One region of the Streptomyces sp. NPDC026062 genome, then DNA from elsewhere that is predicted to be linked to it. Evidence: riboswitches for the same ligand, from Rfam matches in the RefSeq annotation. Region 1 holds a riboswitch; each other region holds the start of a gene.
What was found. Region 1 has a riboswitch for cobalamin ahead of ACZ4LX_RS25530 (ribonucleoside-diphosphate reductase subunit alpha). Riboswitches for the same ligand answer to the same signal wherever they lie in the genome.
Positions count from the first base shown of each region.

Region 2: another riboswitch for cobalamin. It lies ahead of ACZ4LX_RS33300 (CbtB domain-containing protein); the one in region 1 lies ahead of ACZ4LX_RS25530 (ribonucleoside-diphosphate reductase subunit alpha).
Region 3: another riboswitch for cobalamin. It lies ahead of ACZ4LX_RS31130 (cobalamin biosynthesis protein); the one in region 1 lies ahead of ACZ4LX_RS25530 (ribonucleoside-diphosphate reductase subunit alpha).
Region 4: another riboswitch for cobalamin. It lies ahead of ACZ4LX_RS09125 (ABC transporter substrate-binding protein); the one in region 1 lies ahead of ACZ4LX_RS25530 (ribonucleoside-diphosphate reductase subunit alpha).

Region 1 is NZ_JBVHOQ010000030.1:47,664-54,535, reverse strand. It holds gene ACZ4LX_RS25550 (family 20 glycosylhydrolase) at 1-1,035, opposite strand, end outside; gene ACZ4LX_RS25545 (GlxA family transcriptional regulator) at 1,140-2,114, opposite strand; gene ACZ4LX_RS25540 (hypothetical protein) at 2,196-2,408, shown strand; gene ACZ4LX_RS25535 (ribonucleotide-diphosphate reductase subunit beta) at 2,432-3,448, opposite strand; gene ACZ4LX_RS25530 (ribonucleoside-diphosphate reductase subunit alpha) at 3,448-5,826, opposite strand; adenosylcobalamin-variant (AdoCbl-variant) riboswitch at 5,980-6,077, opposite strand; gene ACZ4LX_RS25525 (GNAT family N-acetyltransferase) at 6,145-6,657, opposite strand; gene mctP (monocarboxylate uptake permease MctP) at 6,810-6,872, opposite strand, start outside.
Region 2 is NZ_JBVHOQ010000052.1:29,195-36,066, reverse strand. It holds gene ACZ4LX_RS33315 (tetratricopeptide repeat protein) at 1-109, shown strand, start outside; gene ACZ4LX_RS33310 (GNAT family N-acetyltransferase) at 191-700, shown strand; gene ACZ4LX_RS33305 (CbtA family protein) at 841-1,608, opposite strand; gene ACZ4LX_RS33300 (CbtB domain-containing protein) at 1,638-1,853, opposite strand; adenosylcobalamin (AdoCbl) riboswitch at 1,899-1,992, opposite strand; gene ACZ4LX_RS33295 (histidine phosphatase family protein) at 2,116-2,700, shown strand; gene ACZ4LX_RS33290 (DUF6357 family protein) at 2,824-4,083, shown strand; gene ACZ4LX_RS33285 (antibiotic biosynthesis monooxygenase family protein) at 4,221-4,574, shown strand; gene ACZ4LX_RS33280 (GNAT family N-acetyltransferase) at 4,629-5,153, opposite strand; gene ACZ4LX_RS33275 (rhodanese-like domain-containing protein) at 5,147-5,632, opposite strand; gene ACZ4LX_RS33270 (helix-turn-helix domain-containing protein) at 5,796-6,776, opposite strand.
Region 3 is NZ_JBVHOQ010000044.1:24,212-31,083, reverse strand. It holds gene cobN (cobaltochelatase subunit CobN) at 1-2,297, opposite strand, end outside; gene ACZ4LX_RS31135 (cobyric acid synthase) at 2,318-3,859, opposite strand; gene ACZ4LX_RS31130 (cobalamin biosynthesis protein) at 3,856-4,899, opposite strand; cobalamin riboswitch at 5,034-5,165, opposite strand; gene ACZ4LX_RS31125 (hypothetical protein) at 5,328-5,573, opposite strand; gene ACZ4LX_RS31120 (inorganic phosphate transporter) at 5,618-6,872, opposite strand, start outside.
Region 4 is NZ_JBVHOQ010000007.1:234,397-241,268, forward strand. It holds gene ACZ4LX_RS09115 (hypothetical protein) at 1-1,195, opposite strand, end outside; gene ACZ4LX_RS09120 (acyl-CoA dehydrogenase family protein) at 1,363-3,264, shown strand; cobalamin riboswitch at 3,659-3,845, shown strand; gene ACZ4LX_RS09125 (ABC transporter substrate-binding protein) at 3,909-4,949, shown strand; gene ACZ4LX_RS09130 (FecCD family ABC transporter permease) at 4,946-6,034, shown strand; gene ACZ4LX_RS09135 (ABC transporter ATP-binding protein) at 6,031-6,819, shown strand.

The DNA.
Region 1 (6,872 bases):
GCCGGCCTTCACATGCGCGTTGACCTGGTTGATGAAGTCGACGAAGAGGTCGTCGGGGGTGGCCGAGGCACCGAACGCGGCGGTCGCGGCACTCTGGAGCTGCGGATAGTCCGGGTAGGAGGAGCCGATCATGTACTCGTCGGCGCCCATGTGCCAGGTGCGGGTGTCCCACACCTCCAGGGCCTCGTCCACCATCGAGGTGTAGTACGCCAGCGCCTCGGGCCGCGAGATGTCCAGCCGGGGCGGGGACGCGACCCCGTCCCTGTCCTTGAGCTGGAGCTCCGGGTGATTCTCCAGGTACGTGTCCATGTGGCCGGGGGAGTTGATCTCCGGCACCAGGTCGATGTGGTACTTCTTCGCCATCGCGACCAGCGCGCGGACCTGCGGCTTCGTGTAGTAGCCCCAGAACGCCGACTCCGGGTCGGTGTCGCTTCGGACCTTCGCCTCGATCCAGAGCTGGTTGAGCTTCTGGGAGGCCATGTCCTTCATCAGCCGCTCGAACCAGGGCAGCGAGACGTTGATGTAGCACGCGCACACCCCGACCCCGCGCTCGCGGTACGCGGGCACGTCGGTCGCCGAACCGCGCGCGGCCCGGCCGTCGTCGTTGAGCAGCTGGAGCACCGTGCGCGAGCCGTAGAACACACCGGTCGACGTCGCGGCGGTGACCGTGACCCGGTCGCCGACGTCCAGGCGGTAGCCCTCCGCGCCCAGCGAGCCCTTCAGCGACGGGTCCTGGCGCAGCACGATGTCACCGGAGCGGGCCCTGCCCCGCGACACCGGGGCCTTCCCGGCCAGCTCGCCCGCGAACCGTGCCGCGTCGGCCGCTGTGCGCTGCTCCCGCACCCCGTCCAGCACGATCCTGGCCCGGTCGGTGAGCGTGAACTCCCCCTCGCCGGGCTGCCACTGACGCAGGGAGGGCAGCACCTCGGGCGGCGGGGCCGCGGCGGCTCCGTCCCGCGCCGCGGCGCTCTGCAGGGGGAGCAGGGTGGCGGCGAGCGCCGCCACCACGGCCCCGATGGTCCTTCGTCCAGTCATCCGGATGTCCATGCGCCCGACCCTGGCGTGCGCTCCTCGGCCCGGTCCATGGACAGGAGAGGACAGAGCTTGGACGAATCATCCGACGTCGGATCCTCGGACGGTCAGGCGACTTCGCCCAGTTCGGCCGGGCCCCGGAAGGTCCGCCGGTACGCGTTCGGCGTGGTGCCCAGCGAACGTACGAACTGGTGGCGGAGCGCGGCGGCGTTCCCGAAGCCGGTCCGGCCGGCGATCGTGTCCATCGTTTCGTCGGATGTCTCCAGCAGATTCTGCGCCAGCAGGACCCGCTGGCGCAGCAGCCAGCGGTAGGGCGTGGTGCCCGTCTCCTGCTGGAAGCGGCGGGCGAAGGTGCGCGGGGACATGTGCGCCTGGGCGGCCAGCTGCTCGACGGTCGTCTCCTGGTCGAGGTGGCGCTCCATCCACGCGAGCGTGTCACCGACCGTGTCGCAGCGGTTGCGGGGCAGCGGGCGCTGGATGTACTGCGCCTGCCCGCCGTCGCGGTGCGGCGGCACCACCATGCGGCGGGCGATGGTGTTGGCCGCGGCGATCCCGTACTCCTGGCGTACCAGGTGCAGACAGGCGTCGATCCCTGCGGCCGTGCCCGCCGACGTGATGACCGCGCCGTCGTCCACGTACAGCACGTCCGGCTCGACGATCGCCTGCGGGAAGCGGCGGGCCAGCTCGGTGGCGTGGCGCCAGTGCGTGGTGCAGCGCCGGCCGTCCAGGAGGCCGGCCGCGCCCAGGACGTACGCCCCCGAGCAGACGCTCAGCACCCTGGCCCCCCGGTCCACGGCCCTGCGCAACGCGTCCAGGACCTCCTCGGGATACTCCCGGTCCATGAAGTGGCTGCCCGCCGGGACGGCGATGAGGTCGGCCTCCTCCAGGCGGTCGAGGCCGTGGGGGGTGCTGAGGGTGAACCCGGCGTGGGTCCGCAGGACCGGACCTTCGGCGGAGACCACGGCGAAATCGTGCACCGGCAGGCCCTCGTCGCTGCGGTCGAGTCCGAAAACCTCGCACAGGACGCCGAGTTCGAAGGGATGGACCTCGTCGAGCAGCAGGGCGGCGACATTTTTCAGCATGCCTCCAGTATGGCAGTAATTCGATGCTCTATGACAGTCCTGCCACTGCCGGGGCCGGCCGGAACCGACGACAGTAGAGGCATGAACACATTCCTGAACGGCCTGGGCATATCCGTTGTTATCGCACTCGTGCTGCTGCCGGCGCTGCTCGGCATCGCACGCGAACGCCGCATCGACCGCGAGCTCCGGGAAGCGGAATACGCCCGGAGCGCCGAACCCCCGCAAGCGGCGGACGCCGCGCAGCCCGCGAGGGCCGCACGGCGTCCGTACGTCAGAAGCTGGGCGAGGGTCTGAGGACGCCGCCCGGGGGAGTCTCCTCAGAAGTCGTCGTCGAAGCCGACGGTGCCCTCGACGGCCACCTGGTAGGCGGACGGGCGGCGCTCGAAGAAGTTCGTGAGTTCCTGGACACCCTGGAGCTCCATGAACGAGAACGGGTTCTCCGATCCGTACACCGCGGGGAAGCCCAGCCGGGTGAGCCGCTGGTCGGCGACGCACTCCAGGTACTGGCGCATCGACTCGGTGTTCATACCGGGCAGGCCCTCGCCGCACAGGTCGCGGCCGAACTGCAGCTCCGCCTCGACGGCCTCCTTCAGCATGTCGGTGACCTGCTGCTGGAGGGCGTCGTCGAAGAGCTCCGGTTCCTCCTTGCGGACGGTGTCCACGACCTCGAACGCGAAGTTCATGTGCATCGTCTCGTCACGGAACACCCAGTTGGTGCCCGTGGCGAGGCCGTGCAGCAGACCGCGCGAGCGGAACCAGTAGACGTACGCGAACGCGCCGTAGAAGAACAGCCCCTCGATGCACGCCGCGAAGCAGATCAGGTTCAGCAGGAAGCGGCGGCGGTCGGCCTTCGTCTCCAGCCGGTCGATCTTCTCGACCGAGTCCATCCACTTGAAGCAGAACTGCGCCTTCTCGCGGATCGACGGGATCTCCTCGACCGCGTCGAACGCGGCCGCCCGGTCGTCCGGGTCGGGCAGATAGGTGTCGAGCAGCGTCAGATAGAACTGGACGTGCACGGCCTCCTCGAAGAGCTGCCGCGACAGGTACAGCCGCGCCTCGGGGGAGTTGATGTGCTTGTACAGCGTCAGCACGAGGTTGTTGGAGACGATCGAGTCGCCCGTCGCGAAGAACGCGACCAGCCGGCCGATCATGTGCTGCTCGCCCGGCGAGAGCTTGGCGAGGTCGGCGACGTCGGAGTGGAGATCGACCTCCTCCACCGTCCAGGTGTTCTTGATCGCGTCCCGGTAGCGCTCGTAGAAGTCCGGGTAGCGCATCGGCCGCAGGGTCAGTTCGAAGCCCGGGTCCAGCAGGTTCTTCTCAGGGGTGGAGCTCATTACTGGCATGCCTCGCAGGACTCGGGGTTTTCGAGGGAACAGGCGATCGCGTCCGCGTCGGGCGCGGGTGCCTGCTCCGGGATCGGGGCGGCGGACGCCGCACGGGCGATCCGGGTCGCCGGGCGGGAACGCAGGTAGTACGTCGTCTTGAGTCCCTGCTTCCAGGCGTACGCGTACATCGAGGAGAGCTTGCCGATGGTCGGCGTCTCCAGGAACAGGTTCAGCGACTGGCTCTGGTCGAGGAACGGCGTACGGGCCGCCGCCATGTCGATCAGGCCGCGCTGCGGGATCTCCCACGCCGTGCGGTACAGCGCCCGCACCTCCTCGGGGATCCAGGCGAAGCCCTGCACGGAGCCGCTGGCCTCGCGCAGCGCCTCCCGGGTGCGCGCGTCCCACACGCCGAGCTTCTTCAGCTCGTCCACCAGATACGCGTTGACCTGGAGGAACTCACCGCTGAGCGTCTCGCGCTTGAAGAGGTTGGAGACCTGCGGCTCGATGCACTCGTACACACCGGCGATCGAGGCGATCGTCGCCGTCGGCGCGATGGCCAGGAGCAGCGAGTTGCGCATCCCGGTCGTCGCGACCCGGGCCCGCAGCGCGTCCCAGCGCTCCGGCCAGTTCAGCTCGGTGTCGTAGTGGTCGGGGTGCAGCACGCCTCGGGCGGCACGCGTCTCGGACCACGCCGGCAGCGGGCCCGAGCGCTCCGCGAGGTCGCAGGACGCCTCGTACGCCGCGAGCATGATGCGCTCGGAGATCTTCGTGGACAGGGCGCGGGCCTCGGGGGAGTCGAACGGCAGCCGCAGCTGGAAGAAGACGTCCTGGAGACCCATGGCGCCCAGCCCCACCGGACGCCAGCGGGCGTTGGACCGGCCGGCCTGCTCGGTCGGGTAGAAGTTGATGTCGACGACCCGGTCGAGGAACGTCACGGCGGTACGGACGGTGGCGTCGAGGCGCTCCCAGTCCATCGTGCCGCCCCCGACGAACGCGCCGAGGTTGACCGAGCCGAGGTTGCAGACGGCCGTCTCGCCGTCGTCCGTGACTTCCAGGATCTCGGTGCACAGGTTCGAGGAGTGCACGACGCGGCCCGGCTCGGCGGTCTGGTTCGCGGTCCGGTTGGAGGCGTCCTTGAACGTCATCCAGCCCTGGCCGGTCTGGGCCAGCGTCCGCATCATCCGGCCGTACAGCTCACGGGCCGGCAGGGTCTTGCGGGCCAGGCCCCTGGCCTCGGCCGCACGGTAGACGGCGTCGAACTCGTCGCCCCACAGGTCGACCAGTTCGGGCACGTCGGCCGGGGAGAACAGCGACCAGGTGCCGTCCGCGTCGACGCGGCGCATGAACTCGTCCGGGATCCAGTGCGCCAGGTTGAGGTTGTGCGTACGCCGCTGGTCCTCGCCCGTGTTGTCGCGCAGCTCCAGGAACTCCTCGATGTCCGCGTGCCACGTCTCCAGGTAGACGGCGGCCGCGCCCTTGCGCCGGCCGCCCTGGTTGACCGCCGCGACGGAGGCGTCGAGCGTCTTCAGGAACGGCACGATGCCGTTGGAGTGCCCGTTGGTCCCCCGGATCAGCGAACCGCGCGCACGGACACGGGAGTACGAGAGACCGATGCCGCCCGCGTGCTTGGAGAGGCGCGCCACCTGGTGGTAGCGGTCGTAGATCGAGTCCAGTTCGTCCAGCGGCGAGTCCAGCAGGTAGCAGGAGGACATCTGCGGGTGACGGGTGCCGGAGTTGAAGAGGGTGGGGGAGGAGGGCAGGTAGTCCAGCCGGCTCATCAGCCCGTACAGCGCGGCGACCTCGTCCAGGGCGCGCGCGGAGGTGTCCTCGGCCAGTCCGGAGGCGACGCGGAGCATGAAGTGCTGCGGCGTCTCGATGACCTGGCGGGTGATCGGGTGGCGCAGCAGGTAGCGGCTGTGCAGGGTGCGCAGGCCGAAGTAGCCGAAGCGGTCGTCGGCGCCGTCGGTGAGCGACCGCTCCACCAGGGCGTCCAGCGCGGCGGCGTGGAGGGTCACGAACTCGGCGGTGCGGTCCGCGATCAGGCCCTCGCGGTGTCCGACGGCGACCGACGCGGAGAACGATGTCGCGCCCTGCCCGGCCGCCTCGTCCGCGATGGTGCGGGTGAGGAGACGGGCGGCGAGCCGGGAGTAGGCGGGGTCCTCGGAGATCAGACCCGCTGCGGCCTCGGTGGCCAGCGAGCGCAGCTCCGCCTCGTCCGACCGGGCGTTGCGGCCGCGCAGCGCGGCGGCGGCGACGCGCCCGGGGTCGGTGTCGGGCAGATCGGCGGTGAGGTCGGTCAGGGTCCGCAGCAGTACGGTTCCCGGTCCGTCGCTCGCGGTTCCCGTTGATGCGGCCGCTGAAACCGGATCGGCTGGCGCGATGGTCACGGTGGTGCTCTCCCTCGCTCGGCTCGGGGCCTTCGGGGAGCGGGGCAGCCGGGCGGGGCGGGGCCCGGGGCAGGGCGGCACTCCGTGCGGCGTCCACCGGCCCATCCACGAGGCCCGGACGTCTGGGCATCCGGATCGGTCGAGCCGGATGCGCTGTCGGCAGGAGCTCGGACTCCGGGTGCGCAAAAGCGCACCGAACACACCGTTGCGGGACAGTTCCGGATTCGCACCGGATTTCCCTGCGGCGACAGCGAGCATGAGCATACATGTGGGGGCTGCCGGATGAGGCAGCCCCCACATGTTGTGTCGTGCTTGCTCTCACACCGGAGGATGCAGCTCCAGGCGGTACGTCAGCAGCTTCAGGCCGGCGATCGGGTTCCAGTCCTTCTCGGGGGTCCGTACGAAGCCGAGGCGCCCGTAGATCCTATGGGCGCCGAGCATCGCCGGCTGCGTCGAGAGAACGATCCCCGTGACGCCCCTGGTGCTCCGCGCGCGGTCGATACAGGCCCGTACGAGCGCCTCGCCCGCCCCGGCGCTACGGGCCTCGCGGGAGACCGCCAGCATCCGGAACTCGGCCTCGTCCGCCGAGGCGATGTCGGCCCACGGGTTGCCGGGCGGGGCGTAGGTGACCCCGCCCAGGACGCGGCCCCGCGCGTCGGCGGCCACCAGCACCTCGGCCTCGGCGGCCCGGCGGGGTACGTCGCGCAGTCGCACGAGGTACGGGTCGTCGGCGCCGTAGTCCAGGAGCCCGTCGCCGAGGTAGGCCTCGGCGGTGATCTCTCCGAGGAGCGCGTGCTCGGCGGGCTCGACCGGCCGGATCGTCATGTCCATGGGCGGCAGTCTCCCGCATCCACGGGCCGGGGCCGCAAGGGGTTTTCGGCGGCACGCGCGAAGAGGCCGCCGCATCCCCCGGGGAGGGCGCGCGAAGGGCCGCCGTACCCCTCCGGCAGGGGAGTACGGCGGCCCGTTCGCGTACGCGGCGGTCAGTGGCCGCCGGGTGCACCGGCGGTGGCCGGCGGGAGCTCCGTCTTCACACCCGGGTCGCC
Region 2 (6,872 bases), on a different contig from region 1:
GATGCTGGGCCGCACACTGGAGCGCCAGGGCCGACAGGCCGAGGCCGACACACAGCTGCGGATGGCCGCCGCGCTGGCCGGGGACTTCCCGCCGGCCGACGGCGCGTGACCTCGGCGGTCGCCGGGCCCATCGGGCCGCACCCGGAAATCCGGGTGCGGCCCGGCCGCGCCGCGTGATACTTCCCGGGGCATGACCGACCTCGTCACACCACGCCTGCTTCTGTATCCGATGACCGTTGCCGACGCCGGACAGGTGGCCGCGGGCCTGCCGGCCGACGGTGTGCACTGGGCTCCGGGCTATCCCTCACCGGGCGAGATGAGGGCGGCCAGGCGGTTCCTGGACACCTGCGCCGAAGCCGGTGATCCCACTCCCTACGGCCCGTACGGCATACGGCGCCGCGAGGACGGACTGGTGATCGGGGGCGTGGGGTTTCACGGACCGCCCGACGAGAGGGAGCACGTCACGATCGGTTACGGGCTCGTGGAGTCGGTGCACGGCCGTGGGTACGCCTCGGAGGCGCTTCGCGCGCTGCTGCGGTTCGCCCGCGACCGGGGCGTCGTCTGCGTACACGGGGACGCCGACCTCGACAACATCGCCTCCCAGCGCGTCATGACCGCGGCAGGCATGCGCCTGGTGAAGGAGGACACGCAGCTCAGGTACTACAGGACCGACTGGGACGGGTCCGCCCGTCAGGCGTGAGACGGCTCCCGCGCATGCCCGGAGCCCGCCGGACCTCTCCCCGGCGGGCTCCGGGCATGCTGTCGACGCGGTGCACACCCTTCTCCGCGCCCGGCACGCCGTTCAGGTCCCGCGTGCCGGGCCCGTCGTCGCGCCGGGGTTCAGCCCGCGACGGTCGCCGGCAGGTTCGCCGCGCCGTCCGTGACCGCAACCGGTTTCGGCACCAGCAGCCGTTCGGTGAGATATCCGAAGACCAGCCCGAAGGTGGTCCAGAGCGTGACCTGCACCGCGAGCGTGGCCAGCCTGAACTCCCAGAGCAGAGCTGCCGGGAAGTCCTTTCCGACCTCGTTGAACGAGGGAAGGAAGGCGTAGGCCAGCCCGGTCACCAGCACATAGCCCGCGGCTGCGGCGATGGTGGCGTTCCAGTTGCCCAGGCGTGGGGCCAGGCGCTTGCCGAGGATGACGGCGGCCACGGCCAGCAACACGCTGAGCACCACCATCAGGAAGAACAGCGTGGTACGTCGGCCGATGGTGTCCGGGTTGCCGACCGCCGGCGGATTCGCCGGGTACTTCAGGAACGGCACGATGTACACGGTCAGCAAGGCCGCTCCCGCGATCAGCGCAGCCGTCGCCCTCGGGCCGAAGCGGCCCATCCGGCCGAGGGCGTAACAGAAGACGAGCGCGGCGATGCCGCCGACGGCGACGCCGAAGACGAGTACACCGGTGGCCAGGCCGGCGGTGGACTGCATGGTGCGGCTGACGAGTTCCTCGCCGCCGCCGTGGTCATGGCTGTGTGTCTCTTCGAGGGCGATGGCCGCGTCGACACGGGACTCGCCGAGGAAGTAGGCGACGAGCAGTGCGAGAGCACCCGCCACCAGGCCGGCCAGCATGCCGCGGACCAGCAGAGCTCTGACAGATATGGAGTTCATGAGGGATTCCCCTGGATCAGCCGGATGGATCAGTGGCAGGGGAAACCGAGAAGGTGGCGGCCGTCGTGGACCCACTCGTGCACGCCTTCGCCCGAGATGAGCGCGGTGGCGCCCTGCTCGGCGCCGACGAAGTACAGCAGGATCAGCATGACGACGCCGAAGAAGACCGCCCAAGGGGCAATGGTCTTCAGCGAGATGGGGGTGATGGCGGGTACGGCTGTCGCGGGGGCAGCAGTCTGAGCCATGGCAGAACCTCCTGAGGGAACACGCGTCCCGATCGTGGTGCCTGAGACGAAGGTGCTGGGTCTGACTTCCCGTACGGAAACGGGTTCACAGTGGCGCGACCGTGCCGGATTCTCACCGGACTTCCGTCACACCTTCGTCATGTCGTCGCGACGATACCGCCTGGGAGCGGGTGCCGCCATGGTGCCGGTGTGCGGGCCGACGGGCCCCGATGCCATGGTGGGGTTGGCCAAGTGGCCCTGGTTCAGGGAGTTGAGGGCGAGCATGACGGTACGGGTGATGTTGATCTCACCGGCGATGAACGCCGCGCTGCGTGAGGCCCGGTTCGCGGGTGACGCGTCGCTCGACGAGTCCGGCCTCCGGCTGGCGCGTTCCGCGGCGGGCACGTTGCCTGCGGCGGACCGGGCCCTGCACGGACCGTCCCGGCGCTGCACGCTCACCGCCGACGCGCTCGGGGTGCGCTCCCTCCCCGAACTCTCGCTTCACGACTGGGATCTGGGACGCTGGACGGGCGCCCGGCTGGACGAGGTGAGCGCGAGCGAGCCGGAAGGTGTGGCGTCCTGGCTCGCGGATCCCTCCGCCGCACCGCATGATGGCGAGTCCTTGGAGGAACTGTGCGCGCGGGCAGGGGCGTGGCTCGACGAGCTGGACGGCGGTGGCCCGGGACGGGTGCTCGTGGTGGCCGAACCCGCCGTGGTCAGGGCCTCGGTCGTCCATGCGCTGGCCGTTCCGCCTCAGTCGTTCTGGCGGATCGATATCGCACCGCTGACGCTCACGGAGCTCAGCGGCAGGTCGGGGCGGTGGAGCCTGCGGTGCGGCAGGCCACTTGCGCCGGGGCAGGGCGGTTGACATGCCTTGCGCCGGGTCGTCCGTCCGCTTCTCGGCCGAATGCCGCACGGCCGGCCGGTGTCCTGACCGAAGCACCGGACGACCGGCATCCGCTGCTCTCGTCCCATGGGGAAGACTGAGCCCATGAGAGACACCGTTTTCACGCGCGACGGCGGCTGGATCCCGAAGGTGATCCGCGAGGACGGTGAGCTGAGGCTGATGCTCGGTGCCGGGGCCGACGCCAACCATGAACCCCGCACGTTCACCTTCCCGATCGGGGAAGCCCATCTTGCGGTGATCCGGGAGGACCTGGCCAGACACCTGCTGCTGTGGAGTGCGGTCCTTCCCCTGTGCGACGACGCCGGCACCCGGGGCCGGCTCGACGAGACCGCCGCCGTCGCGCTCCTGGATCCGGTCCTCCTCTCCCCGCCCTCGGATGTGGACGCTCTCTTCCGCCGCATCCGGTGGGACAGAAGCCGGCTCATAGCCCATGGGGCTGACATCGGTTCGCTCGAACGCGGTCAGGTCTGTACGGCCATGCGCGCGGCGACAGAGACGTCGAACGGGAAACGAGCTGCGGAGTACCACGCGAACCGCCGTCGCGCCGAGCGCGGAACCGTACTCGGTCCGCTCGACGCCGCGATTCTGAAGTACACGGGCCAGTATCTGCACGGCTCGACGGTTCCCGGACGGATGCCCGGCGCCGTCGACCCCACGCTGCTGTCCGAGGTCATGCGTGTGATCGCCACTGCGGAGCAGGCGTGCGCCGGGATGCGGATCGGCCGCGATCCGCGACGGGGAAAGCACGCCACGGACAAGCGCGACTGGGATCGGATGGCGACGGCGGTCGACGCGGCCGTGCGCCGCGCACATCCCGAGGTCGTCGACGACGCGGTGCGTACCGTGGTCTTCCTGATGTGCTCGGAGGCCGCAGGCCGCTCCAGGAACATGTCCATGGACGATGCCGAGGAGGCTGTCGCCGACCGCACCGGCTTCGGTGAGAGTGCGCGGAAGACGGTCCTGTCGTTCACCGACGACAAAGGCGTCGAGAAGCAGTGGAGCTCGGGCTCCCCTCGCACCGCCGGCGCGGAGTTCTGGGAGTTCGTCGGCGATCGCTCCGCCTCGGACAACAAGGTGTTCACCATCGAGGACGAGAGGATGGGCGAAGGGATCCAGCTCCACTTCTACGCGGACTCCATCGCCCGGATCACCACGGTGCGCGAGGGTGAGAGCGGGTCGGATCCGGAGTACCGGGTCGAGTACAGCCTGGTCGACGGGATCGGCGAGTACCGGAACATGGTGAGCGCCTTCGTTCTCGGCGGCTGCGCCGCACTCGATCAGCACGGTCCCTGGATGCAGAATGCCGACTTCGAACGCGCGCGTCGGGAGCGCGGCGCCAAGTAGCCCCGGCAGGAGCCATCGCCTGCGCCGCCGGAAAACCCGCGTACGAACGGGCACACCAGCCACGCGAGCTCGGCGCCGGCCACAACCGTCGCAAAAGACGCTGGATCGTCCGGCACGTCCCGCCTTACGGTGACGCGATGAGCGAGCAACCGGAAGTGTCCGCCAGGCCCGTCGAAGCCTTTGAACCTCCTTACTACGTTGCTGTCTTCACTGCTGTGCGGTCGCCCGAGCAGGGCGGCTACAGCGAGACGAATGCCCGTATGGAAGACCTGGTGAAGAACGTCCCGGGGTTCCTGGGGATGGATCACGCACAGACTCCTGGCGGTCTGGGCATCACCGTCGGGTACTTCCGGGACGCCGATGCCCTGACCGAGTGGCGGACCAACGCCGAGCACCGTGCGGCGCAGAAGCGCGGACGTGCCGAGTGGTATCGGAGCTACACGCTGCACGTGGCGAAAGTGGAACGGAGCCAAGGATTCACGCGAACGTAGGCCCGCCGCCTCCCGTCCGCCGCCCCGTGGCGCACACCGGCAAGGTCCGGACGGCTACAGCCGGACGGCGTGACCGTCCACGGGCGCTCGGGGCAGGTCTTCTGCCGGGCGAGTGGGGAGTGAGAACCTGATCTTGGACCGGGCTTGGGCCCCCACGTGGTGGTAGAAACAGATGGCATCGGTGTTCCAGTCGGGGGTCTGCCACTGCATCTGTGCGGCGCCGCGGGCTGCTGCCGCGTCCTTCACGGCGTTGAGCAGCGCGCGCCCCCAGCCCTCGCCTCGGTGCGGTTCGGTGACGAACAGGCAGTCCAGGTGCACGTAGTCGGTTGCCTGCCAGGTGGAGAACTCGCGGGAGCAGGTGGCGTAACCAATCAGTTCGCCGCCGCGGTCGACCACGAGACACCACGCTCTCGGATGTACTGAGAACAGCACGGGCTCCAGACGGGTGGCGAGATCAGCGGGCACGGGTTCGGCGCGCTCGAAGGCGGCATGGGCGGCGCACAGGAGAGCTATCGCCGGCAGGTCGGCCGCGATGGCCGGACGGATCACGCCGTCCGGCCGTGCGGTGTCCTTCAGCATGCGCAGGAGATTCCCGAACGCGGGGCGGTCAGGTCGTCGACAGGACGCTGCTCGGCACCGGTGGCGGAGTCGTAGGCGAATCCCTCGCGTACCCAGTACTCGAAGCCGCCGAGCATTTCCTTGACCTGGTGTCCGAGGCGGGCGAAGGCCAGCGCCGCACGGGTCGCGCCGTTGCAGCCGGGGCCCCAGCAGTAGGTGACCACGGTCCGGGCCGGGTCGATCAGGCGCGGCGCCAGGTCGGCGATCCGCGCGGTGGGGATGTGGATGGCGCCGGGGATGTGACCCTGGTCCCAGGCGGCATTGCTGCGGGTGTCGACCACCACGATGCCGGGTGCGCCGGATGCCAGATCGGCGTGGACGTCGGAGACATCCGCCTCGAAGGAGAGACGGGCGGCGTAGTGGGCTGCGGCCTCGGCCGGGGTGGCGGCGGGCACGCTCAGGACAACGCTGGTGATCTCTGCGGAAGCGGTGACGGGCATAGGGCGGGAACCTCTTGTTCTTGCTGGTCGGGACGAGGCCGGGTGGACCGTGTCGGGTGTCCCCCGGCCGGCGACGGCTCCATCCTCCGATCCCTGGGCCCGCCCTACGAGTGGCGTAAACGTCTGAAGTCGCCAAGATTCCGCCAGTCGTACGGCGTGACCCTCAGGGGAGCGCGGAGACGCGGGTGAACGTCTTGCGGTAGGCCGTCGGCGTCGTCCGCATCTGGCGGGTGAAATGGTGCCGGTACGTCGCGGTGCTGTCGAAGCCGACCGCGGCGGAGACCTCGTCGACGGTGCCCTCGCCGGATTCGAGCAGTGGCAGGCTGGCAGCCACTCGCTGGGCGATGACCCAGCGCATGGGGCTCACGCCGTTGCGGCGGCTGAAGTGCCTCAGGTATGAGCGTTCCGACATGCACGCGGCCTGGGCCAGGGCGGACACGGACAGCGGGGTGTGCAGTTGACGCAGTGCCCAGTTCATGCTGTGCGTGACGCCGTCGTCCTCGGGACCGATCTCTCCCACCGCAGCCTCGATGAACTGGGCCTGCCCGCCCTCGCGGTGCGGCGGAACGACGAAGCGGCGCGCCACCGCGTTGGCGACGGACGCGCCGTGATCGGCCCGGACCAGGTAGAGGCACAGGTCGATACCGGCCGCGCTGCCCGCGCTGGTGAGGACATCGCCGTTGTCGACGTACAGCACGTCGGGATCGACTTCGATCCCGGGATGCCGTTCGGTGAGCGCGCGGGCGTAGCGCCAGTGGGTGGTGGCGCTACGGCCCTCCAGCAGCCCGGTCGCGGCCAGCGCGAACGCCCCCGAGCAGATCGACACCAAGCGCGCCCCGCGCGCATGGGCCCGCAGCAGCGCTTCCACCAGGGCGGGCGAGACCTCCGCCCCGACCTTGGCCACCCCCGGCACGATCACCGTGTCCGCCGCGGCCAGCGCATCGAGTCCGTGCTCGACGCGCAGCGTGAACCCACCGACCGCCCGCAGATCCTGGCCGGGCTCCTCGGCGCACACCCGCAGCTCGTACCAGGGCAGGTCTCCCAGCTCCGGCCGGGACAAGCCGAAGACCTCCACCACCACGCCCAGCTCGAAGGGCGCCATTCCATCGAAGGCCAGTGCCGCCACCACGTGCGTTTTCGTCACGGCCATATCTTAATGACCAACAATATCCAGCCACGACAGCGCGGGCGGTGAGATGGGGCGACCGGGCATGGGCGGGCTCAGTTCCTTCTTCTCGGT
Region 3 (6,872 bases), on a different contig from region 1:
TCGAAGCCCAGCACCTCCCGTGCCAGGCCGGCCACCTCCGAGAGCTCCCAGCCGCGCGCCTCCATGCCCTCGGCGAGCCGGCGGCACAGCTGCTCCAGCAGGTCGATGGCGTCCGCGCCCGTCCGCGCGGGGCCGTCCACCAGCGCCGTCAGCTCGGCCGGCACCTTCACCACCGCGCCCGGCTCGCCCAGCAGCTCCTTCTCGCTGAGCCCGAAGTGCTCGGCGATGGCCGCCCGCAGCCCCGGCAGCGCGTTCGCCGTTCCGCCCCACACCTGCGAGGCGCGCAGCACGGCCAACACCAGGTTGACCCGGGCCTCGTCGACCGGGCCGCCGCCCAGGACGTGCAGACCGTCGCGGATCTGGACGTCCTTGATCTCGCAGAGGTAGCCGTCGATGTGCATGACGAACGAGTCGAAGTCGTCGTCGCCCGGCTGCTCGTCGACATGCAGGTCGTGATGGAGCTCCGCGGCCTTGACCAGCGTCCAGATCTGCGCCCGCACCGCAGGTGCCTTCGTCGGGTCGAGGTCGCTGACCAGCGCGTACTCGTCGAGCAGCTGCTCCAGCTTCGCGAGGTCGCCGTAGGTGTCGGCGCGGGCCATCGGCGGGACCAGGTGGTCCACGACCGTGGCGTGGCCCCGGCGCTTGGCCTGGGTGCCCTCGCCCGGGTCGTTGACGATGAACGGGTAGATCAGCGGCAGTTCGCCGAGGACCGCGTCCGGGCCGCAGCCGGCGGACAGGCCGAGCCCCTTGCCGGGCAGCCACTCCATCGTGCCGTGCTTGCCCATGTGGACGACGGCGTCCGCGCCGAACGTGTTCTCCAGCCAGCGGTAGGTGGCCAGGTAGTGGTGCGAGGGCGGCATGTCCGGGTCGTGGTAGATCGCGATCGGGTTCTCGCCGAATCCGCGCGGCGGCTGGATCAGCACCACCACGTTCCCGAACCGGAGCGAGGCGAGGACGATGTCGTCCCCGTCCACGTACAGCGAGCCCGGCGGCTCGCCCCAGTGCTCCAGCATGGAGTCCCGCATCGCCGGGTCCAGCTTCGCGAACCACTCCTGGTAGTCCGCCAGGGGCACCCGCGCGGGGGCGGCGGCGAGCTGCTCCTCGGTCAGCCACTCCACGTCGTGGCCGCCGGCGTTGATGAGGCGGTGGATGAGCTCGTCGCCGTTGTCCGGGTGGCCGTCGACGCCGTAACCGGCATCGCGCAGCGCGTCCAGGACACGGACGGCGGAGGCGGGCGTGTCCAGGCCGACCGCGTTGCCGACGCGGGAGTGCTTGGTGGGGTAGGCCGTGAAGACCAGGGCGAGCTTCTTCTCGGCGTTCGTCCTGTGCTTGAGGACGGCATGGCGGACGGCGATCCCGGCGACGCGGGCCGCGCGTTCGGGGTCGGCGCGGTACACGGGGACCTCGTCCGGGCCCTGTTCCTTGAAGGAGAACGGCACGGTGACGAGCCGGCCGTCGAACTCCGGGATGGCGACCTGCATCGCCGCGTCCATGGGGGAGAGTGCGGCGTCGGACGCCTCCCAGGCGGCACGGGAGGAGGTGAGGCAGAGTCCTTGCAGCACCGGCACGTTCAGATCGGCGAGCGCACCGATGTCCCAGGCCTCGTCGTCGCCCCCGGCCGAGGCGTCCGACGCGCGGGTGCCGCCGGCCGCGAGCACCGTGGCGACCAGGGCGTCGGCCCGGCCCAGCAGCTCGTACAGCCCGGCGTCGGCGCCGCGCAGCGAACCGCAGTACACCGGAAGGGCGTTGGCGCCGCGCGCCTCCACGGCGTCGCACAGGACGTCGACGAACGAGGTGTTGCCGGAGAGGTGGTGGGCCCGGTAGAAGAGCACGCCGACGGTCGGGCGGCCCTCGGTGAACGTACGGCTGCCGTGCAGCCCCCACTCGGGCATCTTCTCCGGTTCGGCGAAGCCGTGTCCGGTGAGCAGGACGGTGTCGGAGAGGAAGCGGGCCAGCTCGACGAGGTTCCCCGGGCCGCCCTCCACCAGGTACCTCAGCGCCTCGGCGACGACCCCGGCCGGTACGGACGACTCGGCCATCAGCTCCGCGTCCGGCACGCTCTCACCGCCGAGCAGCACGGTCGGGATGCCCGACGCCCTGAGTGCGGCGAGCCCGTCCTCCCACGCACGTCGGCCGCCCAGCAGACGGACCACGGCGACGGAGGAGCCCTCGATCAGCGCGGGAAGTTCCTCATGGACGTCGATACGGGTCGGGTTGCCGATCCGGTACGGCGCGCCCGAGGCACGGGCGGCCAGGAGGTCGGTGTCGGCGGTCGACAACAGCAGCACGGTGCTCAGCGGGGCGGTCAGCGGGGCGTTCATGCGCGTGCTCCAGGTGCTCCGGGGGCGATGAAGGGAAGTCCTGCCGGTGCGCCCGACTCGATGAGTCGCCACAGCGCATCGGTGTCCGCGTGTTCTTCGACGAGGTCGCCGAGGCGGTCGAGCTGTTCCTCGCGCAGCGCGGCGAAGCAGGTGTCGGGGGCGGGGACGAAGCGGCGGCCGGCGGCCCGTGCGATCTCGGTCAGGAAGCGGCGGCGGAAGGCGTCGCTCTCCAGCGAGCCGTGCCAGTGGGTGCCCCACACGCTGCCGGACCGGCAGCCGTCGAGGCGCTGTCCGCCACCGTCGGTGAGGAACGGCTCGCCGCCGCGCACATCCGCGACCCCGTGGTGGATCTCGTACCCCTCGACCGGAGCGCCGAGCGCCTCGCCGGCCGGCCGGGCGAGGGTCTTCTCGCGGTCGAACCGGATGCGTACGGGCAGCAGCCCGAGCCCCTCGACCTGCCCGGCGCGCGACTCCACGTCGTCCTCGATGTGTTCGCCGAGGATCTGGTAGCCGCCGCAGATGCCGAGGACGGGACGGCCCTCGGCGGCGCGCCGCAGCAGCGCGTCCGCGAGCCCGCGCTCGCGCAGCCAGGCCAGCGCCGTCACGGTGCCCCGGGTGCCGGGCACGATGACGAGGTCGGCGTCGTGCAGTTCTTCGGCCCGGTCCACGAACCGCACCACGACGCCCGGTTCGGCGGCCAGCGCGTCCACGTCGGTGAAGTTGGACATCAGCGGCACGGCGCACACGGCGACGCGCAGGATGTCCTCACCGTGCGGCGGCGCGACGACCGACTCCCGTACGGCGCCGCGCAGCGAGACCCGCAGCCCGTCCTCCTCGTCGATGCCGAGACCGTGGGCGAACGGCAGCACCCCGTAGGACGGCCGGCCCGTCAGATCGCGCAGCATGTCCAGACCGGGCTCCAGCAGCGAGACGTCGCCACGGAACTTGTTGACCAGGTAGCCGGCGATCAGCGACTGGTCCTCGGCCGAGAGCAGCGCCGTCGTACCGAAGAACGAGGCGAAGACCCCGCCCCGGTCGATGTCGCCGACCACCACCACCGGGAAGCGTGCCGCCCGTGCGATGCCCATGTTCACGATGTCCGTGCGCCGCAGATTGATCTCGGCCGGACTGCCCGCCCCTTCGCAGATCACCGCGTCATACGTGCCCCGAAGCTGCTCCAGGCAGTCCACGACGGTGGACAGAAGCGATTCCTGCCGGCCGCCGTGGTAGCCGCGCGCGCTCATCTCGCCGACCGGACGCCCCATCAGGACGACCTGGCTGGAGCGGTCGCTGCCGGGCTTGAGCAGCACCGGGTTCATCAGTGCGGTCGGCTCCACCCGGGCGGCCTGGGCCTGCATGGCCTGGGCACGGCCGATCTCGGCGCCCTCGCGGGTGACGAAGGAGTTGAGTGACATGTTCTGCGCCTTGAACGGCGCCACCTTCACGCCCCGGCGTACCAGCCAGCGGCAGATGCCGGCCGTGACGACGCTCTTGCCCGCGTCCGAGGTGGTCCCGGCGACCAGCAGCCCGCCGCTCATGTCGGTCTCCGTTCGGGGAGTCGGGGTTGTGGGAGTGGCGCTCCGGAGGGCCGGGACCCCGGGAGCCGAGTGCCTGCGGTGCGGGTCCCCGCGATCCTTCGTGCCGCGAGCCCCGCACCCAGACGGGCGGCCACGCTCACGCCGAGGGCCAGGGCGCTCACCCGGCGCGACAGCCGTACGGCCCGTTCGATGTCCCCGGGCTCCACCGCGCGGCCCGTCTCCCCGTTGAGTACCGGGCGGTGCTCGACCCGGCCGCCGTAGGCGAGCGTTCCGCCGAGGCGTACGCCGAGCGCGCCCGCGAACGAGGCCTCCACCGGACCCGCGTTGGGGCTCGGGTGCTTGGCCGCGTCGGCCCGCCAGGCGCGCACCGCTTCCCGTGGCCGCCCCCCGGCGGCCACGGCGAGCAGGGCCGTCAGCCGGGCGCCCGGCCAGCCAGCGAGGTCGTCGAGGCGGGCCGAGGCCCAGCCGTAGCGCAGGTAGCGGGGGGACTTGTGGCCCACCATCGCGTCGAGCGTGTTGGCGGCGCGGAATCCGACGAGTCCGGGGACCCCGCCCAGCGCACCCCAGACGAGGGCGCCGACGACGGCGTCCGAGGTGTTCTCGGCGACGGACTCCACGACGGCGCGGGCGATCTGCGGCCCGTCCAGGGACTGCGGGTCGCGGCCGCACAGATGCGGCAGCCGCTCACGGGCCAGTTCGATGTCCCCGGCGGTCAGGGCATCGCCGATGGACCGTGCCTCGCGGCCCAGCGACGTGCCGCCGACGACGGACCAGGTGGCGGCTGCGGTGAGGGCGACGGACCCGGCGGGGTGGCGGCGCAGGGCGCGGGAGGCCAGTGCGGCACCCCCGGCGGCGCCTCCGGCGCAGACCAGGGTGTGCAGGGCGCCCCACCCGCGGTGGTCGCGCCACAGACGGCGTTCGACGCCTGCCGCGGCCCGCCCGAAGGCGGCGACCGGGTGCCCCCTGCGGGGGTCACCGAGCAGCAGATCGCCGATCAGACCGGCCGTGGCGCCGTACGCGAAGATGCGATCGGCACGCACGGGTCAGCCGGCCGTTGCGCCTCGAAGGACCTTGGGGCCTGTTCTGAGTTGCACAGGAGCGAACGCACGGCAGCCGGGCATGGCGAAATGTCCTCACTCAGGGTCCGCGCCCTGGTTCGACGTGACGGCGACGAGAGTCTCCTGGCTTCCGGATCCGCAGTTCCCCCGGCCTTCCAGTCCGCTTGCGTGGACCGTGACTTCCCGTGGTGGGGGACTGCTCCCCGGTGACAGTGGCGGGACCGCGCCGGATTCGCACCGGCTTCCTCTGCTGTCGCCGTAATGGCTCCGGCAGTCCACCACGCTCTGCGAACGTCCGTCAACTTGCCGTTGACCTGCGGAGGTGCAGTGTGCGCAGACGCACATCGGGCCGGGTGCGCACGAAGTGCGTCCGGCCCGATGCGGGTGAGCTGGGAGGGGCGGGTGTGACGTCAGGCGACGATCAGATAGATGCCGTAGGCCACCGCGGCGGCGCACAGTCCGAAGCAGACGTACCCGCCGGCGCGGGCCAGCCTGAGCGATGTGCCCGCCGGCCCGCCTGCCGGGCCGCCCTGGGCGGCCGGTTCCGGCTGCTTGGAGAGGCCGACGATGCCGAGGGTGAAGAGGCCCACCAGGGCGACGGTGGCGACGAGCGAGACGCCGAAGACGGTGCCGAGGGCTGCCCAGTCGATGTTCATGGTGATCTGTCCTTACCGGAGGCTCTGGGACCGTGGTGGGTCGTTCAGACCGTGGCGGGTCGGGCCGGGTCGGAGACCGGACCGGCGGGGGCCGGGATGGTGGCCGTGAGGTCGTGGGGCTGAGCGGCCGCGGTGGGCGGCGGGCTGACGGCCGCGATGGCCGTGGTGACGACACCTGCGGGCTCGGCTTCCGCGGCGGCCGGGGCGACGTCGTCGTGGCCGACGGGCTTGCGCCGCGACAGCAGCCAGATCGCACCGGAGCCGGCGACCAGCAGCGCCGCGACGACCACCACACCCCAGGTGCCCTGCTTGGTGAGGAACTCCGCGCCCGCACCGACCAGACCGGCGGCCGGCAGCGTCAGACCCCAGGCGACGAACATCCGCGTGGCGGTCGACCAGCGGACCACACCGCCCTTGCGGCCGAGGCCCGCGCCCATGACGGCACCGGAACAGGACTGGGTGGTGGAGAGGGAGAAGCCGAGGTGCGAGGAGGCCAGGATGACCGTGGCCGCACTGGTCTGGGCGGCGAAGCCCTGCGGCGGCTTCAGCTCGGTCAGGCCACTGCCCATGGTGCGGATGATGCGCCAGCCGCCCAGGTAGGTGCCGAGTGCGATGGCGAGACCGGCGCACACGATGACCCAGACCGGCGGGTTGGAGCCGGGGGCCAGGACGCCACCGGTGACCAGGGCGAGCGTGATGATGCCCATGGTCTTCTGGGCGTCGTTGGTGCCGTGGGCGAGCGATACGAGCCCGGCGGAGGCGATCTGCCCGGCGCGGTATCCCTTCGCGGTGGCCTTCTCCTGGGCGCCGCCCGTGACCTTCCCGCCGATGCGGTACGTCAGCTTGGTGGCCAGCAGCGCTGCCACACCGGCGACGACCGGGGCGGCGACCGCAGGGAGCAGCACCTTGGTGACGACGGTGCCGCCGTCGACCGACGACCAGCCGGCGGACATCACCGCGGCGCCGATCAGGCCGCCGAACAGTGCGTGGGAGGAGCTGGACGGCAGGCCGACCAGCCAGGTCAGCAGGTTCCACAGGATGGCGCCGACGAGCGCCGCGAAGATGACCTCGGTTCTGAGCCCGTCTTCGTTGACGATCCCGCCGGAGATCGTCTTGGCGACCTCCACCGACAGGAAGGCGCCCACGAGGTTGAGAACGGCGGACATGGCCACCGCGGTCTTGGGTTTGAGTGCGCCGGTCGAGATGGTTGTGGCCATCGCGTTGGCGGTGTCGTGGAAACCGTTCGTGAAATCGAACACTAGAGCTGTCACGATCACAATCGCGAGCAGCAGCGTGATG
Region 4 (6,872 bases), on a different contig from region 1:
GACCCGTCGGCCGGTCCCACGCCACCAGCACCGCGACAGCCGCCACGACCACCGTCCAGTTCAGCGGCCGCCTCGCCCGGTGCACCCATCTGCCGACCGGACCGCCGGTGACACCGGCCGCCTCCCGGACGGCCCCGATGCCACCGCTCCACACCGCCTTGACCCGGGTCGCGGCCCGGCCCGCGCCGGTGAGCCAGGCGGCGAGCGCCACCACCGCGCCGACCGTCACGACCAGCCGGACCCCGGCCCGCAGATAGCCGGCCAGCGCGTCGAAGACAGCGCCCGCAGCCGGCTGCGAGACGTCCGGGGGGAGGCTGTCGAGGTAGAAGGCACGTCCTGCCCACAGCCCGAGCCCGAGCAGGGCGGCGCACGCCGCTGCCGCGAGCGCCGCGGTGACCAGTGCCCGCCGGCGGCGTACCGCGAGCAGCACCCCGCCCGCCGCCACCACCAGCGTGACCACGGGAAGCCAGAATCCGAGGAGTTCGAGCGCCCGGAAACCCTGCTTGGCCTTGCCGACCGAGTCCGAGGTCAGGATCGTGTAGTCGGTGTGGATCTCCGGGATCCTCCCCGCGACCGTCAGGCCCCGGTCGACGAGACGCTGCTTCACCCGGTCGATGACCGGGGCGAGGTCCAGGGTGACGGTGTCGTCGGTCAGCTTCACCGCGCCGCCGCCCTCGCCGGTCAGCGCCTTCACGACGGCGGAGTGGGCGGACCTGTTGAGGCTGCTCCACACCCGCGCGAACTCGTCGCCGGCCACGAACCGTTCCACGGTGCCGCGGACGAGGTTCGTGATGCCGGCGGTCAGCGGGTCGCCGAGCCTGCGGAGTGCCTTGTCCACCACGGGCCGGTCGGCCGGAGCGACGTCCGCCAGCAGCGCGTCGATGTCCAGATGCACCATGACGGCATCGGTGACGCGTGTGGTCACCGCCGCCTGCACATCGGGGTCGGAGGCCAGCGGCTCCACCATCTTCACGTAGCGGTCGGTGTTCCCCGCGACATCGCTCGCCCAGCTCGACACGATGCTCAACGGGGTGAGGACAGCCGCCACCAGGATCAGCAGGACCGCGAAGAACGAACGCACACGAGGCCGGGAGCGGCCCGTGGCCCGGATCTCCAGCTGCGCCACCCGGGCGCGCAGGGCCTCCAGTTCGGCGTGCTCGTCCGTCGCTGCCGACTCGTCGGGGTGCCGTTCCATGCCCCAAGGGGATGTCCTGGACGCCCGCACAGCGCGGCGAATTACTGCATACGGGTGACGAGTGGTGGCCGGGCGGGTGGCGTCGGAGACCCCGCCGGGCAGGGGAGAATCGATTTTTGTAGCAGGCTGCGGGGTGTCCTGGACGATTTCCGATCGTTCCCGCTTGTATGACCACACTTCTCCGCAGCGCCGGACCCTCGGGAGCCGGAACCCGGCCGTTCGCCGGCCCGCTCACCACCGCGCTCCTCGGTCCGGACGCCCAGCGCGAGCACGGCTTCTGGCGCCGGCTCGTCGCCACGGATCCGTTCCGCCGGCCCGTCTGCCCCCCTCCCGGCCTCGCCCCCGAGGAGCGGCTCGCCCTTGCCCACGCGCGGCTGCGCAGGCTCAACAGCGCACTGGACAGCGCCGCCCGCCCGGCCGCCGACCCACGAGCCCTGGCCGCTCTGCACGAATGGATCGCCCCGGTGGACCCGGCACTCGCCACCGTCGCGGGCATTCACTACAACCTCTTCCTCGGCAGCCTCCTGGACAACGACGCCGACAGCCCCCGCGATCTGTCGGACTATCTCGACCTGCGACGGGTCGGCACCTTCCTCTGTACGGAGGTGGCCCACGGCAATGACGCGGTCGCCGTCGAGACGACCGCCACCTATGACCCGGACCGGGACGGGTTCGTTGTGCACACCCCGCACTCCGGCGCCCAGAAGTTCATGCCCAACACCAGTCCGGCCGGCGGCCCCAAGTCGGGACTCGTCGCCGCCCGGCTGATCGTCGACGGCGTGGACCAGGGGGTCTTCCTGCTCCTTGTGCCGCTCACCGACGCCTCCCGGACCCTGCCCGGGGTGAGGGTGCGCCTGCTGCCCGCGCGGATGGGCAGTCCGGTGGACCACTGCCTGACCTCCTTCGACCAGGTCTTCGTGGACCGCGGCGCGCTGCTCGGCGGCGCGCAGGGGCGGGTCGGCGACGACGGGGTGTTCCGCAGCGACACCACAGGACACCGGCGCCGCTTCCTCACCTCGATCGCACGGGTCACCACCGGCCGGATCTGTATGAGCGCGAGCGCGGTGGGCTCGGCACGGGTCACGCTGGCCATCGCCGTCCGCTACGGAGGCCACCGCTTCGTCTCCGGAAGCCGCTCGGCGCCTCCGGTGCCGGTGATCGCCCACCGCAGCCACCACGGTCCGCTCGCCGAGGCCATGGCCACCGTCTACGCGATGAGCCTGCTGCACCGACGTGCTCTGGACCGCTGGGAACAGGTGGCGACGCGGCCGCCCGCGGAGCGGGAGGCCGCCGAGCGGCTGGTCGACATCGCCAAGGGGTGGATCACCTGGCAGGCCCGGTCGGTGATGGTCGAGTGCCGGGAACGGTGCGGCGCCCAGGGACTGCTGGAGAACAACGGGATGGCCGAACTCGTCACCGGGATCGAGGGCGCCATCACCGCCGAGGGCGACAACCTGGCCATCCACACGCGGGCTGCCGCCGGACTGCTCTTCGACGCGGCACGCGCGACGCGGGAGGAACCGGCCGCAGGCCCGCCGGACGGTGACCTCACCGATCTGCGCTTCCTTCGCCGGCTCCTGGCGCAGGCGGAACACATCTGGTTCGACAGGGCGGCCGCACGGCTGGCCCGGGTGCCGCAAGGCGGCCCGCTGGAACGCTGGAACGCGGCCTCGGGGCCCGCCCTGCGGGGGACCGAGGCCCATGCGGTCCGGCAGGCGGCCGACGCGTACGAGACCGCGATCGCGGAGCTGCCCGCGGGAGCGGCCCGCGAGCGGCTGGGTGAACTGGCCCGGCTGTTCGCGCTGCGCCGGGTCGCGCGCGACAGCGGAGATCTGCTCGCCGCCGGCCATCTGACCGCCGGCCAGGTCGACGGGCTCACCGATGCCATCGAGCAGCTCGTCGCGGCCGTGAGCGGTCATCTGCCCGAGCTGGCCGATTCCTTCGCGCTGCCCGGGGAACTGCTCGCCGACTGGCCCATCGCGGGAGCCGGCTACATGGACGCGTACGACGACCCGGGCGCTTCCTGGAACACCACGGGAACCCAGGAACCCGCCGGGAGGACGCGATGACGGGCACACCGAGGCAGTCGGCCGCCGTGCTGCCGCGCCGGGCGGCGGACGCGGTCCGGTGTCTGGGCGTCCGGGGAGTCCTGCTGGCCTTCTGGGGTACCGCGGCTGTGCTCTCACGGTGGTGTGAGGGAGCACACGGCCAGGTTGGCGAATCGGTTCGCCGCAAGGCGTAGCCGGAGAAACGCTGCCTGGCCGGTCCCGCGCCGGGGCGGTGCGTACGGCACCGCCCCGGCGCCCCACGGGCCGGACCCCCGCGACCGGTCACAGGCGTGCGTACGGCACCGCCCCGGTCCGTACGGGCTGGACCCGCACGGCCGGTCACAGGCGTGCGTACGGCACACCTCCGGCTTCCCTGGCCGGACCCACACTGCAGCTGAGCTGCGCAGAGGGTCGTGGTAGCGTGCCCGGAGCCAGTCGAACTCCACCTAGGAGTCAGGGAATCCGGTGTGAATCCGGAACTGACGCGCAGCGGTGAGGGGGACGGGCGGGGCCACGGCCACTGGGAGACCCACGGTTTCCCGGGAAGGCGTCCCGTCCGCGTGAACCCGAGTCCGAAGACCTGCTGGCACCCACGGCCCGGTACCGGGCCGCGGAACTCCGTACACAGGGCCCCGCGCATGGGCCCAGAGACGCCGAGGTACTCCGTGCCGCCCACAGCCGGCCCCGCCCGCTCCTTCGCCCTGCTCACCGCCGCGCTGATCCTGCTGTCCGCCTGCGGCGGCGGCTCGGGCGGCTCCGCAGCCAAGTCCGGGGGAGCCGACGGCTATCCGGTGGTCCTGACGAACTGCGGACGGACCGTCACCGTGGACGCGCCCCCCGAGCGCGCCGTGCCGGTCGACCAGGGATCGACCGAGATCCTGCTCTCGCTCGGCCTCGCCGACCGGCTGGCGGCCACGGCCACCTGGACCGACCCCGTACTGAAGGGGCTGGAGAAGGCCAACGCCGGTGTCCCGAGGCTCTCCGACAACCGCCCCTCGTCGGAGAAGGTCCTGGACCAGGAACCCGACTTCGTCAGCGCCTCCTTCGAGTCGACGCTCGCCAAGGGCGGAGTCGCCCCCCGCGAGCAGTTCGAGGAACTCGGTGTCCCCACCTATGTCTCGCCCGCCGACTGCACCGCCAAGGACAACAGCAAGGACGGCGACGGTGTCCGCACCGGCGCCCTGACCATGGACAGCGTCTACGGCGAAGTGCGCGACCTGGCCAAGGTGTTCGGCGTACCGGAGCGCGGCGAGGAACTGGTGGCCGGGCTGCGCGCCCGGGTTCGTGAGGCGACGAGAGACATCGACGCCTCCGATGCCTCACTGATGTACTGGTTCGCCAACTCCGAGGCTCCGTACCTGGCCGGCTGCTGCGGGGCGCCCGGCATCATCACCCGGGAGCTCGGTGCGAAGAACGCCTTCGACGACACCCACGAGGAGTGGCCCCAGATCAACTGGGAGACCGTCGCCGACCGCAACCCGGACGTACTGGTGATCGGCGACCTGACCCGCAAGTCGCAGACCGCCGAGAGCGCGGCGAAGAAGATCGCCTTCCTGGAGTCCAACCCCGCCACGAAGAACATGGACGCCGTCCGCGACAAGCACTACGTGCTGCTCAGCGGCCAAGCCATGAACCCCACCATCCGGACCGTCGAGGGCGTGGAGCGCGTCGCCGCCGGGCTGCGCGCCTTCGGGCTCGCGGGGTGACGGACACCGAACAGGCCGCGGCGCCGCCCGCGTACGCGGGCACGCACCCCCGGCCCGGCCGACGGGGCTTGCGGGGCCTGCGCGGCGGACTCCTGTGGGCCGGCGGGATCCTGCTGCTGCTCCTGTCCGTCGCCCTCGCCGTCACCATCGGCCCGGCCCGGATCTCCGTGGCCGACGTCTGGTCCACGGTCGCCTCCCACCTCGGTGCCGGTGAGTCGCGGCTCAGCCCGATCCGTGACGGCATCATCTGGAACCTGCGCATGCCGCGCACCCTGCTCGCCGCCGTCTGCGGCGCGGGACTCGCGGTCTGCGGCACCGTCATGCAGTCGCTGCTGCGCAATCCGCTCGCCGACCCGTTCGTCCTCGGGGTCTCCTCGGGAGCCTCGACCGGCGCCGTCGTGGTCGTCGTCCTCGGCGTCGGCGGGGGAGCGGTCTCCCTGTCGGCCGGGGCGTTCATCGGGGCCTTGTGCTCCTTCGCCCTGGTCATGCTGCTCAGTCACACCCTGGGCGGCAGCACCGACCGCGTCGTCCTGTCCGGGGTCGCGGCCATGCAGCTCTTCTCCGCGCTCACCTCCTTCGTCGTGATGACCGCGGCCGACGCCGAACAGACCAGGGGGGTGCTGTTCTGGCTGCTGGGCTCGCTCGGCGGCGTCGGATGGAGCGATGTGTGGATCTGCTCCGCCGTGCTCGCCGTGACGCTGCTGGTCTGCCTCGGCCACGCCCGGACGCTCGACGCCTTCGCCTTCGGTCAGGACGCGGCGGCCACCCTCGGTGTCCACGTCGGCCGTACCCGGATCGTTCTGCTGTGCACGACCGCGCTGCTGACCGCCGCACTCGTGAGCTCGGCCGGCGCCATCGGGTTCGTCGGCCTCGTGCTGCCGCACGCGGCCCGTGCGCTGACCGGTTCGGGGCACCGCAGGCTGCTGCCGGTCACCGCGCTCGCCGGGGCCGTCTTCCTGGTCTGGGTCGACACCCTCGCCCGGACCGTCCTCGACCCGCAGGAGGTTCCGGTGGGAGTCGTCACCGCCCTGATCGGGGTGCCCGCCTTCGTGCTGGTCCTGTACCGCACCCGGAGGGCCCCGTGACCGCGGCCACCAGCGGCGGTCTGCGGGCCGACCGGGTCAGCAGGGAGGCGGGCGGCCGGCTCATTCTGGACGGTGTCTCGCTGGCCCCGCCGCCCGGTGCCACCATCGGGCTGATCGGCCCGAACGGCTCCGGCAAGTCCACCCTGCTGCGCATCCTGGCCGGAGTCCTGGCTCCGGACGCGGGCGTGGTCACCCTCGACGACGACCCGCTGGCCGCTGTCGGCCGCCGCACCGTGGCCAGACGGGTCGCCGTGGTCGACCAGCACGCCGTCACGCAGGTCGAGCTGAGCGTCGTGGACGTCGTACGCCTGGGCCGTATCCCGCACCGGCGCGCCTGGTCGGCGCCGACGGCGGCGGACGAGACGGCTGTGCGGGAAGCCCTGGAGCGGACCGGTCTCGCCGACCGCCGCGAGCAGTCCTGGCACACGCTCTCCGGCGGAGAGCGCCAGCGCGTCCAGATCGCCCGAGCGCTGGCCCAGCAGCCGAGGGAGCTCCTGCTCGACGAACCGACCAACCACCTGGACATCCAGCATCAGCTGGAACTGCTGTCCCTGGTCACCTCGTTGCCGCTGACGGCCGTCGTCGCTCTGCACGACCTCAACCTGGCCGCGATGTTCTGCGACCGGATCGTCGTGATGAACGGGGGACGGGTGGTCGCGGGCGGCACCCCGGCGGAGGTGATCACGGAAGGGCTCATCGCGGACGTCTACCGGGTACGGGCCGTGGTGACACCGGACGGTCCGCACGGGCGGCCCTCCGTGCGCTTCCGTCCGGAGCGGTCCTGACCTCACACCGTCCGGCGGTCCCGGCGCTCCGCGCCGTGGACTCCCTGACACGT